3 regions of the Lysinibacillus sp. CTST325 genome follow, and region 2 is predicted to be linked to each of the others. Evidence: riboswitches for the same ligand, from Rfam matches in the RefSeq annotation. Region 2 holds a riboswitch; each other region holds the start of a gene.
The links. Region 2 has a riboswitch for S-adenosylmethionine ahead of ACYQ73_RS24565 (cyclase family protein). Riboswitches for the same ligand answer to the same signal wherever they lie in the genome.

Region 1 (4,292 bases), on a different contig from region 2:
GTACCAGATAAACCGAAGAATAATGCAACATCACCAGCTTCACCAACGTTTGCTGAGCAGTGCATTGAAAGGATGCCTTGTTGTGGTAACAAGTAGTTCATAATACCAAAAATAGATTTTTTGATTTCACCAGCGTATTCAGTACCACCGATTAGGATAATTTTCTTTTCAAGTGATACAATGATGAATGTTTCAGAAGCAGTGCCATCAATAGCAGGATCTGCTTTAAAGTTAGGAGCTGAAATAACTGTGAAGTCAGCAACATGAGAAGCTAATTCTTCTTTAGTTGGACGGATAAATAATTGATGAGCGAAAAGATTGTGCCAAGCATATTCATTGATGACTTGGATGCTTAATTGCGAATCTTTGTCAGCACCAGCAAAGCCTTTGAATACGAATAATTCGTCACGTTCTTTTAAATATTTTACTACTTTTACATATAAGTTATCGAACACTTCAGAAGAAATTGGTCGGTTAACTTTGCCCCAGTCAATTTTATCTTTTGTGCTATCTTCTTCTACCGTATATTTATCTTTAGGTGAACGACCAGTGTATTTGCCAGTTTCTGCACGAACTGCGCCATCTACTGTTAACATAGCTTCACCACGAGATGTAGCTTTTTCAGCTAATTGTGGTACTGAAAGTTGAACATTAATGTTACCGCCGTTTAATAATTCCTTCAGTTCGTTTGCAATTTCTACTGAATTCATCGATTAAATACCATCCTTTTTTATAGTATTCCCTTGAGTCTGGGGAGATTTTCTTAATTTCAAAAATAGTATAACACAATTGCTTAAATAATCTATACTAATTCAGAAATTATTTTTCAGATTTTATTACTTTTCAAGAAAACGACAAAAAGTAAATTTATTCGTTTTGATAATGCTTTTTACCCTATTTATAAGTGATTACACATTCACTTTCGACACAGCAAAATTGTGTTTGGAAGCTTTTGGCTAACATGGGGTTCGCACAGGATGTGAAGTTTTAGCTTGTTTTTTTATTAGTTGGAGCTTGTCTTCGACTAAAAAGGGGCTACAATCATATTCATCCACCACATGTTCTGTAGCTAACGCTTTGCTTTTGCTACAAAATGTGCTGTAAAGGGTTACACATATGTTAACACATGATGTGAGGTGGAGAGTAGGGATTATTTTGTTTTAATTTACAATATTATGCAATTTAGTTTCTGTATAAAACCCATACTTTCTTTATAAGAATACAATCAATTATGCCATGGCATAATTTTCGTCCGGAGGCTTTAGGCCAACAAATGTTTTTTGCGCGAAAGCGAAGTGCAAACGTAGCGACAGCAACAGATGTTTTTTGTAGATGAATTGCCAAAGGACGTGGCGTTCTTAGACGGAGTTCCTCTATTTCAGCGACTCGCTGAAGGAAGATAAAAATATTTGACAATGTTCGACCTTTTACGTATTATGAGATATTGAACGGATACTCTTATCCCGAGCTGGTGGAGGGTCAGGCCCTGTGAAACCCGGCAACCTGCATGAATCATTTCACGACATGCGCTGGTGCCAATCTGATGCAAGGGGAACCCCTTGAACGATAAGAGTGAAAGGTTACGAAGTCATTATTCCTTTCCTCATGTTAAGTAAGCGTGAGAAAAGGATTTTTTTTATTGTTAAAAACGAATTAAAGGTAAGTGTACAGTCCTTTCCTTATTATAATGACGGATCTTTCGAAAATCCTCGTGTTAAAAGCAGCAGCTGTTTATTTGTGCGAAAGCGTAGTGACAGCAACAATTGTTTTACTTGTGCAAACGTGCAACGACAGCAACAACGGCTTGAGAGTTCAATCCTTAGGGGCGAACTTGACATGGGTAATGAGTACCGTATTAATTCGCAAATATTATTTGTAAAAGTAATAGGAGGAAAATCAAATGACAAACCGTCGACTTTTTACATCAGAGAGTGTAACAGAAGGACATCCAGACAAAATTTGTGACCAAATTTCGGATGCCATTTTAGATGCTATTTTAGCAGAAGATCCAAACGCGCGTGTAGCGTGTGAAACAACAGTAACAACAGGCTTAGCATTAGTAGCAGGAGAAATTACTACTTCTACTTATGTAGATATTAAAGGTATCGTTCGTGATACTGTAGCAGAAATCGGTTATACACGTGGAAAATACGGCTTTGATGCTGAAAACCTAGCAGTACTTGTTGCTATTGGCGAGCAATCACCTGATATTGCTCAAGGTGTTGACCAAGCATTAGAGGCGCGTGAAGGCTCTATGACAGACGCTGACATTGAAGCAATTGGCGCAGGTGACCAAGGTTTAATGTTCGGTTATGCATGTAATGAAACGCCAGAGCTTATGCCATTACCAATTAGTTTAGCGCATAAATTAGCTCGTCGTTTAACGGAAGTACGTAAATCTGGTGAACTAGCATATTTACGTCCAGATGGAAAAACGCAAGTAACAGTTGAATATGATGAAAACAATGTACCAGTTCACGTTGATACGATTGTAATTTCAACACAGCATGATGAAGAAGCTACACTTGAGCAAATTCAAGCAGACTTAAAAGAATTCGTTATTGCTCCAGTTGTTCCAAGTGAATTACTAGATGCCGATACTAAATATTTCATCAACCCAACTGGCCGTTTCGTAATTGGTGGTCCTAAAGGGGATGCTGGTCTAACTGGACGAAAAATCATCGTTGATACATACGGTGGCTATGCACGTCATGGTGGAGGTGCTTTCTCAGGTAAGGACGCAACTAAGGTAGACCGTTCAGCGGCATATGCAGCACGCTATGTGGCAAAAAATATCGTAGCTGCTGGTTTAGCTGATCGAGCTGAAGTGCAACTAGCTTATGCGATTGGTGTTGCTCAACCCGTATCTATAGCTGTTGATACATTCGGAACAGGAAAAGTTACGGAAAGTGAAATTGTAAAATGGGTACGCGAGCTATTTGATCTACGCCCAGCGGGGATTATTAAAATGCTTAACCTTCGTCGTCCTATTTATAAGCAAACTGCCGCATATGGTCACTTCGGTCGTACAGATTTAAATGTACCTTGGGAACAAACAGACAAAGCTGACGCATTAAAAGAAAAAGCAGGTTTATAACTATTCAGCTAAAGCAATGAAGTAGCTGGAAAAATATTTTAAAATACTATTACAGAAAGGGGCTCAACATTTAAATAGCCCCTTTCACTGTTTTTAACGAAAAAATAAGCTCCTACTCATGTATGGCTCGATTGCTCGAGCAAATGTGGAGCTGCTTTGATTTAGTTAAATTAATTTTTTGGTTGAAGAGATTTATAGTATTGACCCTTTTCTACATATTCACGTATGATGCGTTCCATATCTTCTTTATCTTCATCATTTAATTCTCTTACAACCTTTGCAGGACGGCCTAGTGCTAAGCTATTTGGAGGAATGACTTTGCCCGGAGGTACAAGACTACCCGCTCCTATGAATGCACCCTCACCAATCTCCGCTCCGTCTAATACTATAGAGCCCATACCTATTAAGGCTTTTTTTCGAATCGTGCAGCTATGTAAAGTTACTTGATGTCCTACTGTTACTTCATCTTCAATAATTAATGGATATTTGGGGCTTTGATGTAAGCAACAGAGGTCTTGAATACTAACTCTTTTTCCTATAATTGTTGGTGATACATCCCCTCGAATAACTGTGTTAAACCAAATCGTTGTTTCAGCACCTATTGTAACGTCACCAGTAACGGTTGCATAATCGGCAATAAAAACGGATGGATCGATATTTGGCTTTTTACCTTTAAATGGATAGATCATTAGGATCGCCTCTTTTCTTTCTATGATGTAATATTATCGTATCAAATACGCAACTTGATGGAAATATAAAATTAAAATGAGCTAGATATTCCGATATAATCATTGTGTAATTATTTTTTAGGAGGACTATGTGAAATGTGGAAATGGGAAGCTGATGGACAAGCAAAGGCTGTGGTTGCTATTCTTCATGGTGCATATGAAAATCACCGATGGTATGCATGGCTTATTGAAAAACTTAGATTGGAAGGCTTCCACATAGTTATGGGGGATTTACCTAATCATGGAGTAAATGTAGGATTTTCTCGTGTTCACGATGAAGATTTTAAAGAATACAACAAATATACAAGGCATTTAATGGAGAATGCTTTTTCGTATAATTTACCCGTGTTTTTAATAGGACATGGGCTTGGTGCGACTCTATTACTACATACCATGCAAAAACGAAAATATGAATGCGCAGGGATTATCATAACTTCACCTTGGCTTCAGTTAAAGCTATTGCCAGG
Region 2 (4,292 bases):
CTACAGGGAGACCTTTATCAATGTGCCAGGAGTTAAGAAATATAGGAATAGAGACGTTTATTACAGCTAATGGAGCATATGCTAAGTATCAAGATCAAGTAATACATAAAATACCTGTTGCAAAAGAAATCGTCCAGGCAGTTAAAGCTTTTGCTGATGAAAATAAACAAAGTCTATCTTTTTTTACAGAACAATTGTCAATGAATAACGTCCAAGAGGAAAAGACATTAAAAGCCATGCGAGAAACATTATCTTTGCAAGAGTTTCCCGCTATTAATGAAGATATTTTAACGCAAGAGGTTTATTTAATGTGTTTATATGGTGATGAGGATATAGAGAAAAAGTATACTTCAAAATTTCCTCATTTATTATTTAAAAGGTGGCACCCTTACATTACAAATGTTTTGCAACATGATGTTTCTAAATCTATTGCTGTCCAGGCTGTACTAGCGTATTTCGACTTGAGTTCTGAGGAGGCGCTTGCTTTTGGGGATGGAGATAATGATATCGACATGCTGGAGCAGGTTGGCTTTGGTATTGCAATGGGAAATGGTAGCGAAGCATTAAAAAAAGTCGCTGATTATGTAACGAAGAAATCAGTTGAGGATGGTATTGATTTTGCTCTACGTGAGCTACAAATAATTTAATAGTAGGCTTAAACTAATAATAGGAATCATCTAGTCACTAAGAAAAAATTATGATTATGAAACGCATTTTTTATAATACAACATTGATGATTACATGGAGAAAACTGTATTAAATCCATAATACTCATAATGTTGTCTCCTTTGAGTTATGATAAAGCTAACTATTAAAAATTATTACGCTTTAGGTGGGATGATTTATGGCGCATCACGTGCAATCTCTTATTGAACATTATGGATATTTTGGCATCATTCTTATCCTAGTAGGAGGAATTGTCGGGCTGCCACTTCCTGATGAAATATTTTTGACATATGTAGGGTATAGCGTATATAGTGAAACGCTTGCACATATTCCAGCTTTAATTAGCGCTATGGTAGGTGCAGCGGGGGGAATTACCCTGAGCTACTATATAGGCTATAAATTCGGGCTACCTTTATTACGAAAATACGGTTCGAAGGTCCATATTACTGAACAGAAAATTGATTTTACTAAAAGATTATTTGATAAAATTGGACCAATATTATTATTAATAGGTTTTTTTATTCCAGGTGTACGTCATCTTACTGCATACATTGCGGCAATCAATAATTATCCTTATAAAAAATTTGCTTTCTTTGCTTATACGGGAGCAATTATTTGGACATTTACTTTTATTACCTTAGGGAAAGTACTTGGAGAGAAATGGCATTATGTAGGGCTATATTTATCCCGCTACAGTATTTATGTTATAGTATTGTTCATCATCATTATGTTGGTCGTTTATTTTGTTTTCAAAAGAAAGAATTCACCTAAATAAATTTAACTTCTTTCAGCGGGTGTCCAAACATCCGCTGCTGCCGCTACGTTAGCACTACGCTTTCGCACAAAAAACATTTGTTGCTTCGCTACGATTTCGCACAAAAAACATCTGTTGACCTAAAGCCTCCGGCGGATGTCATGGAATTATTTCGAGGCATAATTGATGAAAGGTCTGATTCAATATTTATGGAATCAGACCTTTTGCTATATTACGGTAATATTGCGAATGAACGGACAGGGAATCCAGATGCTTTTTCAGGCTTCGGCACAATATTAAATATAGCAGCGCCTTTTGGTGGTAGCTTATCTAAATTTGTCATAAGCTCAATTTGGTAAGTATCTTGCTCTAGCACAAAATACTCGCCGTCTAGCTTACTATTTTTACGGAAATCTGCTGCTGAATCCGTGTCAAAAGTTTCGTGACCAATAGCACTTACTTTTCGTTCGTTGAATAAAAATTGTAACGCTTCTAATCCCCAGCCAGGAATATGATTATTGCCATCAGCGTCTTTGTTACTGAAAGACTCTTTATCTGGCCAACGTTTACTCCAATCGGTACGTAACGCAACAAAGGTACCTGCCTCAATTTCTCCATATTCAGCTTCAAAGTCAAGAATATCCTGAACACTTAACGAGTAGTCGTTATTTACTTCGGCTTCTTTTGATTTATCAATAACGATGAGTGGTAGCACTAGTTCTTTTAGCTCCAATTCCTCTAAATAGCGTGTATCTCGCACAAAATGGATAGGTGGGTCGATATGTGTTCCGTATTGCCCTGGGAAAGTGAATTGCTGTGCAAAGAAGCCATCATTATGCGAAAATAATGTTTCAAATTTTGCATCATCAAACATAAAGAAATGTGGAGAATTTGGACCAAATGTATGTGTTAAATCTACCCATTCTTTTGATTTCAATAGTTGAATTGCTTGTAAAAGTTCGTTTGCCATAATAATTCCCTGCTTTCTTTTAATTTTTTTGAATGCAACAATAAAAAAAGAGTCCTCCTTGAAGAAGAGGACTCTCGTGCAAAGCAACTAAGTAAGTCTTCTCATCTTTCAAGGCAGAATTTTGCCAATTGGAATTAGCACCATACCTATAGGCTGGTTGCTGAGACTTCATAGGGCCAATCCCTCCGTCTCTCTTGATAAGAAAAAACGATATAAGAATTTTCAGAAATAATGATTACAAACACTTTAGCATATTTATTTATAGTTTACAAGTTCAATAGGGATACAAGGTTAAAGTTTATAAAGATGCTAAAGGCAAAAAAAGAGTCCCTCTTCAAAGGACCAACTCGTCACCAACCCAAAATTAGTGTTAGCTTACAACAGCTACTTTCAGTAAATGTTATACGAAATCCATCTGGTGTATAGGTAGTTTCGAATTTTAGAGTAATGCCTGTTGACGCAATTAACTTTTCAACTTCTGTTTTATTTGATTGTTGTGCTGCGTTCATAAGATCATGTGCAAATTGCTCTGATTCATCAATTTTATCCGTAAGTAATTGTGCTTGCTGCATAATAACCTTGATTCGATTCGCGGAAGTCTTCAATTTCTTTGTATTGACAATTGGAAATGGACTTCTATTCGTTGGGTTTGTCGGCATTGCTAGATGGCTAGAAGGGTGTTGAATTGTTGGTTGATTGGCCATTACCCATGCCGGAAAATAATTAGGATAGACAAAATACGGATAAGGATTGTAATACAACTAAATTCCTCCTATCCTATAGCTGATACATTATCTTATGTACAACAAAGACTTTAGGTGTTAATGGTGGAGTCGTCCGATAAAAACTGAAATTGTTCCGATAAAACGAGAAAAGATTCCGATAAAAGCTAAAATTGTTCCGATAAAATGAGATTTTGTTCCGATAAATCTACAAAGTAATTATATAAAAATGAATTCATCGCAATAACGTGGAGTTGATTTCCGTTCCGACCGGTCACTTCATTAACATGAACAAATGACTTTTGTAGTGAAAGCAATAGTCGGGAACGGTAATCCACCTCATTTAAAGCGCCATAACATTCACAAAGGTTATTGTTTATTTCTATCGAAGAGTAACCATAGGAACGTAGTCGCTGCAGCAATCATCACCATACAGAATCCATATATAGGAGTATGAGCTAATGATTGGTGGCGAACGATGATTCCTCCAATGTATGATCCTAGAAAAATACCAATGTTAAAGGCCGAAATATTTAATGCTGAAGCCATTGAAATAGCTGATGGTATATATTTTTCCGAAAGCTGAACGGCATAAAGCTGTAATCCCGGTACATTCATAAACATAAATAGCCCCATCATAAAGACCATTATTAATCCAACGATTGATGATTCTAAAAAGAAGTTGATGCCGAGTAGTGCTAATGCTAAGCCTATAAAGATAATAAAGATAGAACGTAAAGGGTTATTATTCGCAAAACGACCACCTAATGTATTACCGATGGCAACACAAATACCATATACAACTAAGATCACGACAATTGCCCTTGGTGAGTAGCCCATATACTGCTCTAAAATAGGAGAAACATAGGTGTATACAACGAATGCACCACCATACCCAATTGCAGTAATAAAGAGGACTAATAACATTCGAATATTCCCTAATACTTTACCCATATCTCGAATGGATATTGGATTCCCTTTGGATAAGTGACTTGGCACAAGCAGGGCATTACTAATTAATCCAATAATACCTATGATAACTATGAAAATAAACGACATTCGCCAATCGGTTACTTGTCCAATAAAAGTTCCTAGCGGGACACCAGTCACAGTTGCTAAAGTTAGTCCTGTAAACATAAAAGCTATTGCACTTGCTCGTTTATTAGGTGCTACAACATCT
Region 3 (4,292 bases), on a different contig from region 2:
ATACTGCTTCTGTAACCCAAAGGATGACCGCGAAAGCTAAAATAGCCAAAGCTCGTTGTCCAGCTACAGGTAAATCGCCGTTGTTAGGTAAAAAAATAATGATGATTAATGAAGCGAAGGCTAACCCAATCCAGAGTGGTTTCAAATTACGTTTCGGTTTTGCTTGTTCAGAAGTAGACATACCTTTCATCCTTTCTACAAACGTGACTGTAATTTTCTATAACATCGGCTAGTAAAATGCTTTATTAAGAAAAGTTAATTTGTCTATTTATTGTAAAAAGAACTAGTATGTGAAATACCCTCTGTTTATAGCGATAATGGGCAGTTGCGAGAAAATATACGGTCAAAGAAAATACAAAAATATCCAAAAAGATATTATTTTTTCTTTTTGAATGCTGAAGTTACTTTAGGCTCAGTTCCTAGCATCAAGCGCTTAATATTTTCGATATGCAAAATGATGGCTATAGCAAAAAGTAATAGGGCTATAGTCGTTGGGACTGTTCCAGGAATCCATAAATATGTGGCTGCACAAAAAACGAGATAAAACTCAAGTACACCGACAATTAAATAGTTCGTCACGAAAGATAAAATAACAAATAAAATGAGTGCAAATAAGCCAATTTTCCAATCAATCGCAAGTAATATTCCTATGATTGAAGCAGTTCCTTTACCGCCATTGAAGCCCATATAAAATGGGAAATTATGACCTAGAATGACACCGGCAGCTACAATATACGTGAAGAGCCAAACTTGTACTTCTGTTAATTGTGTGATATCTGCTAAATAAGCATGTGCGCCGATTATAGCTGCAACGCCTTTGCCGATATCGATCAGTGCAACTAATACGCCGTATTTCCAACCAAGGGAAAGTGTTGCGTTAGAGGCACCTGCATTGCCATGACCAGTCTTTTTTAAATCTACCCCAGATAAAAACTGAGCAACTTTAGAGCCGTGAATACAGCCAATCAAATAACCAACAAGAAGAAAAATGATAATGGCTTTTAACATAAAAGTCCTCCTTTCAAAATAAAATAGGCTCATCATTAAAAGTTAGGAATGATGTTTGTTATAACATATGCCATGAAGTGATTGGAGTGGAGACTGGGCAACTCCTTGGGGGATTAGCGATAGAGGAACGAAGGCTAAAACCATCACGTCTTGTGATAACGCCTTCGTGACCAACATCGTGTTGTTGCCGCTGCCGCTGCCGCTTCGCTTTCGCGCAAAAAACATCTATTGGCCCGAGACCCGCGAGTGAAGCGGCTTATCGGACGCCCCTAAGAAAGAGCCCAGTCGGAACGGAAATCAACCCCACATTTTGGCGATAAACCAATTAAATACCTAAAATAGTGTATGCGTTCGTAATACGTAAAAAAGCAGACAGAAGTTTCGGAAAAAATAAAATTTTAGTGTTGACAGAGAAAAAGTCTATGTTTATACTGTGTAACAACGATGGAAATTGAATCTCATACTCTTATCAAGAGCGGCGGAGGGATAGGCCCTATGATGCCCGGCAACCAGTAAGTGATGAACTTGCTAAGGTGCTAATTCCTACAGATTCTTATTGGATCTGGCAGATAAGGGGAGGAAAACTTGCAACCGCAACCCTCTTCTTAGCTGAAGAGGGTTTTTGTTTTCTACTGAAAAAATCCTCCTCATCTCCGGTACCATCGTAAAAAAATAACCATTTGGAGGTATACAATGACAAAATTTAAACCAGAAACATTGCTGTTACACGGTGGCCAAGAGCCAGACCCGGTAACAGGATCACGTACAGTACCGGTATATCGCTCAACGGCTTTCGTTTTTAAAGACACTGCTCATGCGCAACGTCTTTTTGCCTTAGAGGAAGCCGGCAATATTTACACACGAATTACAAACCCAACTGTAGATGTTTTTGAAAAACGCGTTGCTTTATTAGAAGGCGGTACAGCAGCAGTAGCACTTTCATCTGGTGCAGCAGCTATCGCGTTTTCCATTTTAAATCTTGCAGGGGCAGGCGATGAAATCGTTGCAGGTAGCTCTTTATACGGAGGTACTTATAATTTATTCGCCAACACACTACCAAACTACGGCATTAAAACGATTTTTGTAGACGATACAAATCCAGAAAATTTCCGAGCTGCTATTACTGATAAAACAAAGGCCGTGTTCGCTGAAGTTTACGGTAACCCAAGTTTAAAGGTACTCGATATTGAAGCAGTAGCAAACGTAGCACATGAAAACGGCTTGCCATTAATTATTGATAGCACATTTGCTTCACCATATGGCTCTACACCAATTGACTACGGTGCAGATATCGTTGTTCATTCCGCAACAAAATGGATTGGTGGCCACGGAACAACTTTAGGTGGCGTTGTAGTAGATGCAGGGAAGTTTGATTGGACTCGTGGACGTTTCCCAGGCTTTACTGAGCCAGATGCTTCTTATCACGGTTTACGTTATGGTATTGACACAGCAGAGGCAGCATTCGCCACAAAACTGCGTGTGCAATTACTACGCGACTTTGGTCCAACATTAAGTGCAGATGCAGCATTTAATTTATTACAAGGTTTAGAAACGCTTCATTTGCGTATTCCTAAACACAATGAAAATGCATTAGCGGTAGCTGAATATTTACGAAACCACCCATCTGTGGAATATGTAAATTACAACGGCTTAGAAGATTTCCCTACTCATAATTTAGCTAAAAAATATTTGAAAAATGGCTTCGGTTCAGTGCTTACATTTGGTATTAAAGGTGGACGTGAAGCAGGGCGTAAATTAATCGATAGTGTGAAATTATTCTCGCACGTAGCAAATGTAGGGGATGCGAAATCATTAATTATTCATCCAGCATCTACTACACATCAACAGCTATCTGCTGAAGAGCTAATCCAAACTGGCGTAACCGAGTCGCTCATTCGCTTATCCATCGGTTTAGAGGCAGTAGAGGACATCATTGCAGATTTAGAACAAGCTATTGAACAAGTAACAGCTTCGCAACAAAAAGTAGAAGCTTAATAAATAAAATACATTGGCGAATGTTGTAGCGTTTACGTATTTTCTCATTCGATAGGCCTCATTTGGTAATGCGTCAAACGTTGCTACATCAACCGCTCACCTCATTTGGTGAAATAACTGAAATTAATACCTAGTAATTTTATAAGTATTATTGACTTAATTAAATCCTTGTTTTATACTAGGGAATAAGAAAAGTGTTCGAAAGGCTACCGACCTAGAACCAATTTAATTAAGTTTTCATAAGTGCTCCCCCACTTTTGAAATATATGAAGAGGAGTAGTTACTCAGCCAGTAGCTACTCTTATCTACAAAACTGATGATAAAGGAGTGTTTTAAATGGGAAATGTGTATAGTGCGCAAAACATTGCATCTTATCTTATTTATGAATTAAATGAAGGTCATGTGTTTGTGAACAACATGTCCATTCAAAACATACTTGCGTCAGTTGAGCGTATATGGCAAGAGATCTTTGGTCATTCTGCTTTTAAGGAAATGGTTTATGTCAAAGAGGAAGGCTATACAGTAAAAGAAGTTTTCGAAGCTTATGAAAGCTATGGAGCAAATCATATTCCTCTACCTGCGACAGAGTACTATTTAAAATACGGCACATTTCAATTGGTTGAACGTACGTATGCAATACCAAATTTTACGCAAGAGGAAATAAGACTTGTACAACAAGCTTTAACACAATATCGCTATAAATTGCTAGCCAAAGCTAGTTAATTATCCCTCATATTTTTGGCTCATTCTCTGCTGCTACAGGGAATGAGCTTTTTCAATTAGACGATGAAGATATACAGAAAAATTTTTATTAATATATTTCAAAAGAACAATTTTTATGAATGTCTTTACATACATATATATAATAGAAGAAAGGCATTAATAAAGATTCGTCAATATTTGTTCAATTATTATAGATTCAAGTGAAAAATCAAATAATAAAAGGAATGAAAACGATTTCCTTTGCACGTCTACAGAAAACAAATGTCCGTCCTAGAAAGATTTTTCTTGTGAAATGTAAGTATTTACGTTACAATTTTCTTTAAGTTGAATTTTGAATTATTTGAATTTGTGTGTGTTTCAAAGGTTTATTTATCTTCATTCAGATGACTTATTCTAAATATCTGTTTGAAAACGAAGTGTTAGAAACACGGCAAATTGACCTGCTTTGTAAAGTCAGCGCACAATTCAAAATATGTACGAATTAAGCTGAGACGAAATAAATTTAATGAAACTGCGGAATGTAAGTTGGAGGGAATAACAACAATGGCAACTATAAAGGCAGCTAT

Region 1: it holds a riboswitch for S-adenosylmethionine, as region 2 does, so the genes downstream of both, metK (methionine adenosyltransferase) here and ACYQ73_RS24565 (cyclase family protein) in region 2, are expected to answer to the same signal.
Region 3: it holds a riboswitch for S-adenosylmethionine, as region 2 does, so the genes downstream of both, ACYQ73_RS17525 (O-acetylhomoserine aminocarboxypropyltransferase/cysteine synthase family protein) here and ACYQ73_RS24565 (cyclase family protein) in region 2, are expected to answer to the same signal.

What each region holds. Positions count from the first base shown of each region.
Region 1 is NZ_BAAFHO010000006.1:224,846-229,137, reverse strand. Features, by position in the region: gene pckA (phosphoenolpyruvate carboxykinase (ATP)) at 1-710, opposite strand, end outside; SAM riboswitch class I at 1,456-1,573, shown strand; gene metK (methionine adenosyltransferase) at 1,901-3,097, shown strand; gene ACYQ73_RS16075 (gamma carbonic anhydrase) at 3,268-3,786, opposite strand; gene ACYQ73_RS16070 (alpha/beta hydrolase) at 3,922-4,292, shown strand, end outside.
Region 2 is NZ_BAAFHO010000017.1:33,383-37,674, reverse strand. Features, by position in the region: gene ACYQ73_RS24575 (Cof-type HAD-IIB family hydrolase) at 1-647, shown strand, start outside; gene ACYQ73_RS24570 (DedA family protein) at 845-1,441, shown strand; gene ACYQ73_RS24565 (cyclase family protein) at 1,653-2,390, opposite strand; SAM riboswitch class I at 2,489-2,594, opposite strand; gene ACYQ73_RS24560 (hypothetical protein) at 2,741-3,151, opposite strand; gene ACYQ73_RS24555 (MFS transporter) at 3,482-4,292, opposite strand, start outside.
Region 3 is NZ_BAAFHO010000008.1:53,287-57,578, reverse strand. Features, by position in the region: gene ACYQ73_RS17535 (DASS family sodium-coupled anion symporter) at 1-181, opposite strand, end outside; gene ACYQ73_RS17530 (glycerol-3-phosphate acyltransferase) at 376-1,008, opposite strand; SAM riboswitch class I at 1,472-1,584, shown strand; gene ACYQ73_RS17525 (O-acetylhomoserine aminocarboxypropyltransferase/cysteine synthase family protein) at 1,702-3,003, shown strand; gene ACYQ73_RS17520 (hypothetical protein) at 3,340-3,726, shown strand; gene ACYQ73_RS17515 (homoserine dehydrogenase) at 4,270-4,292, shown strand, end outside.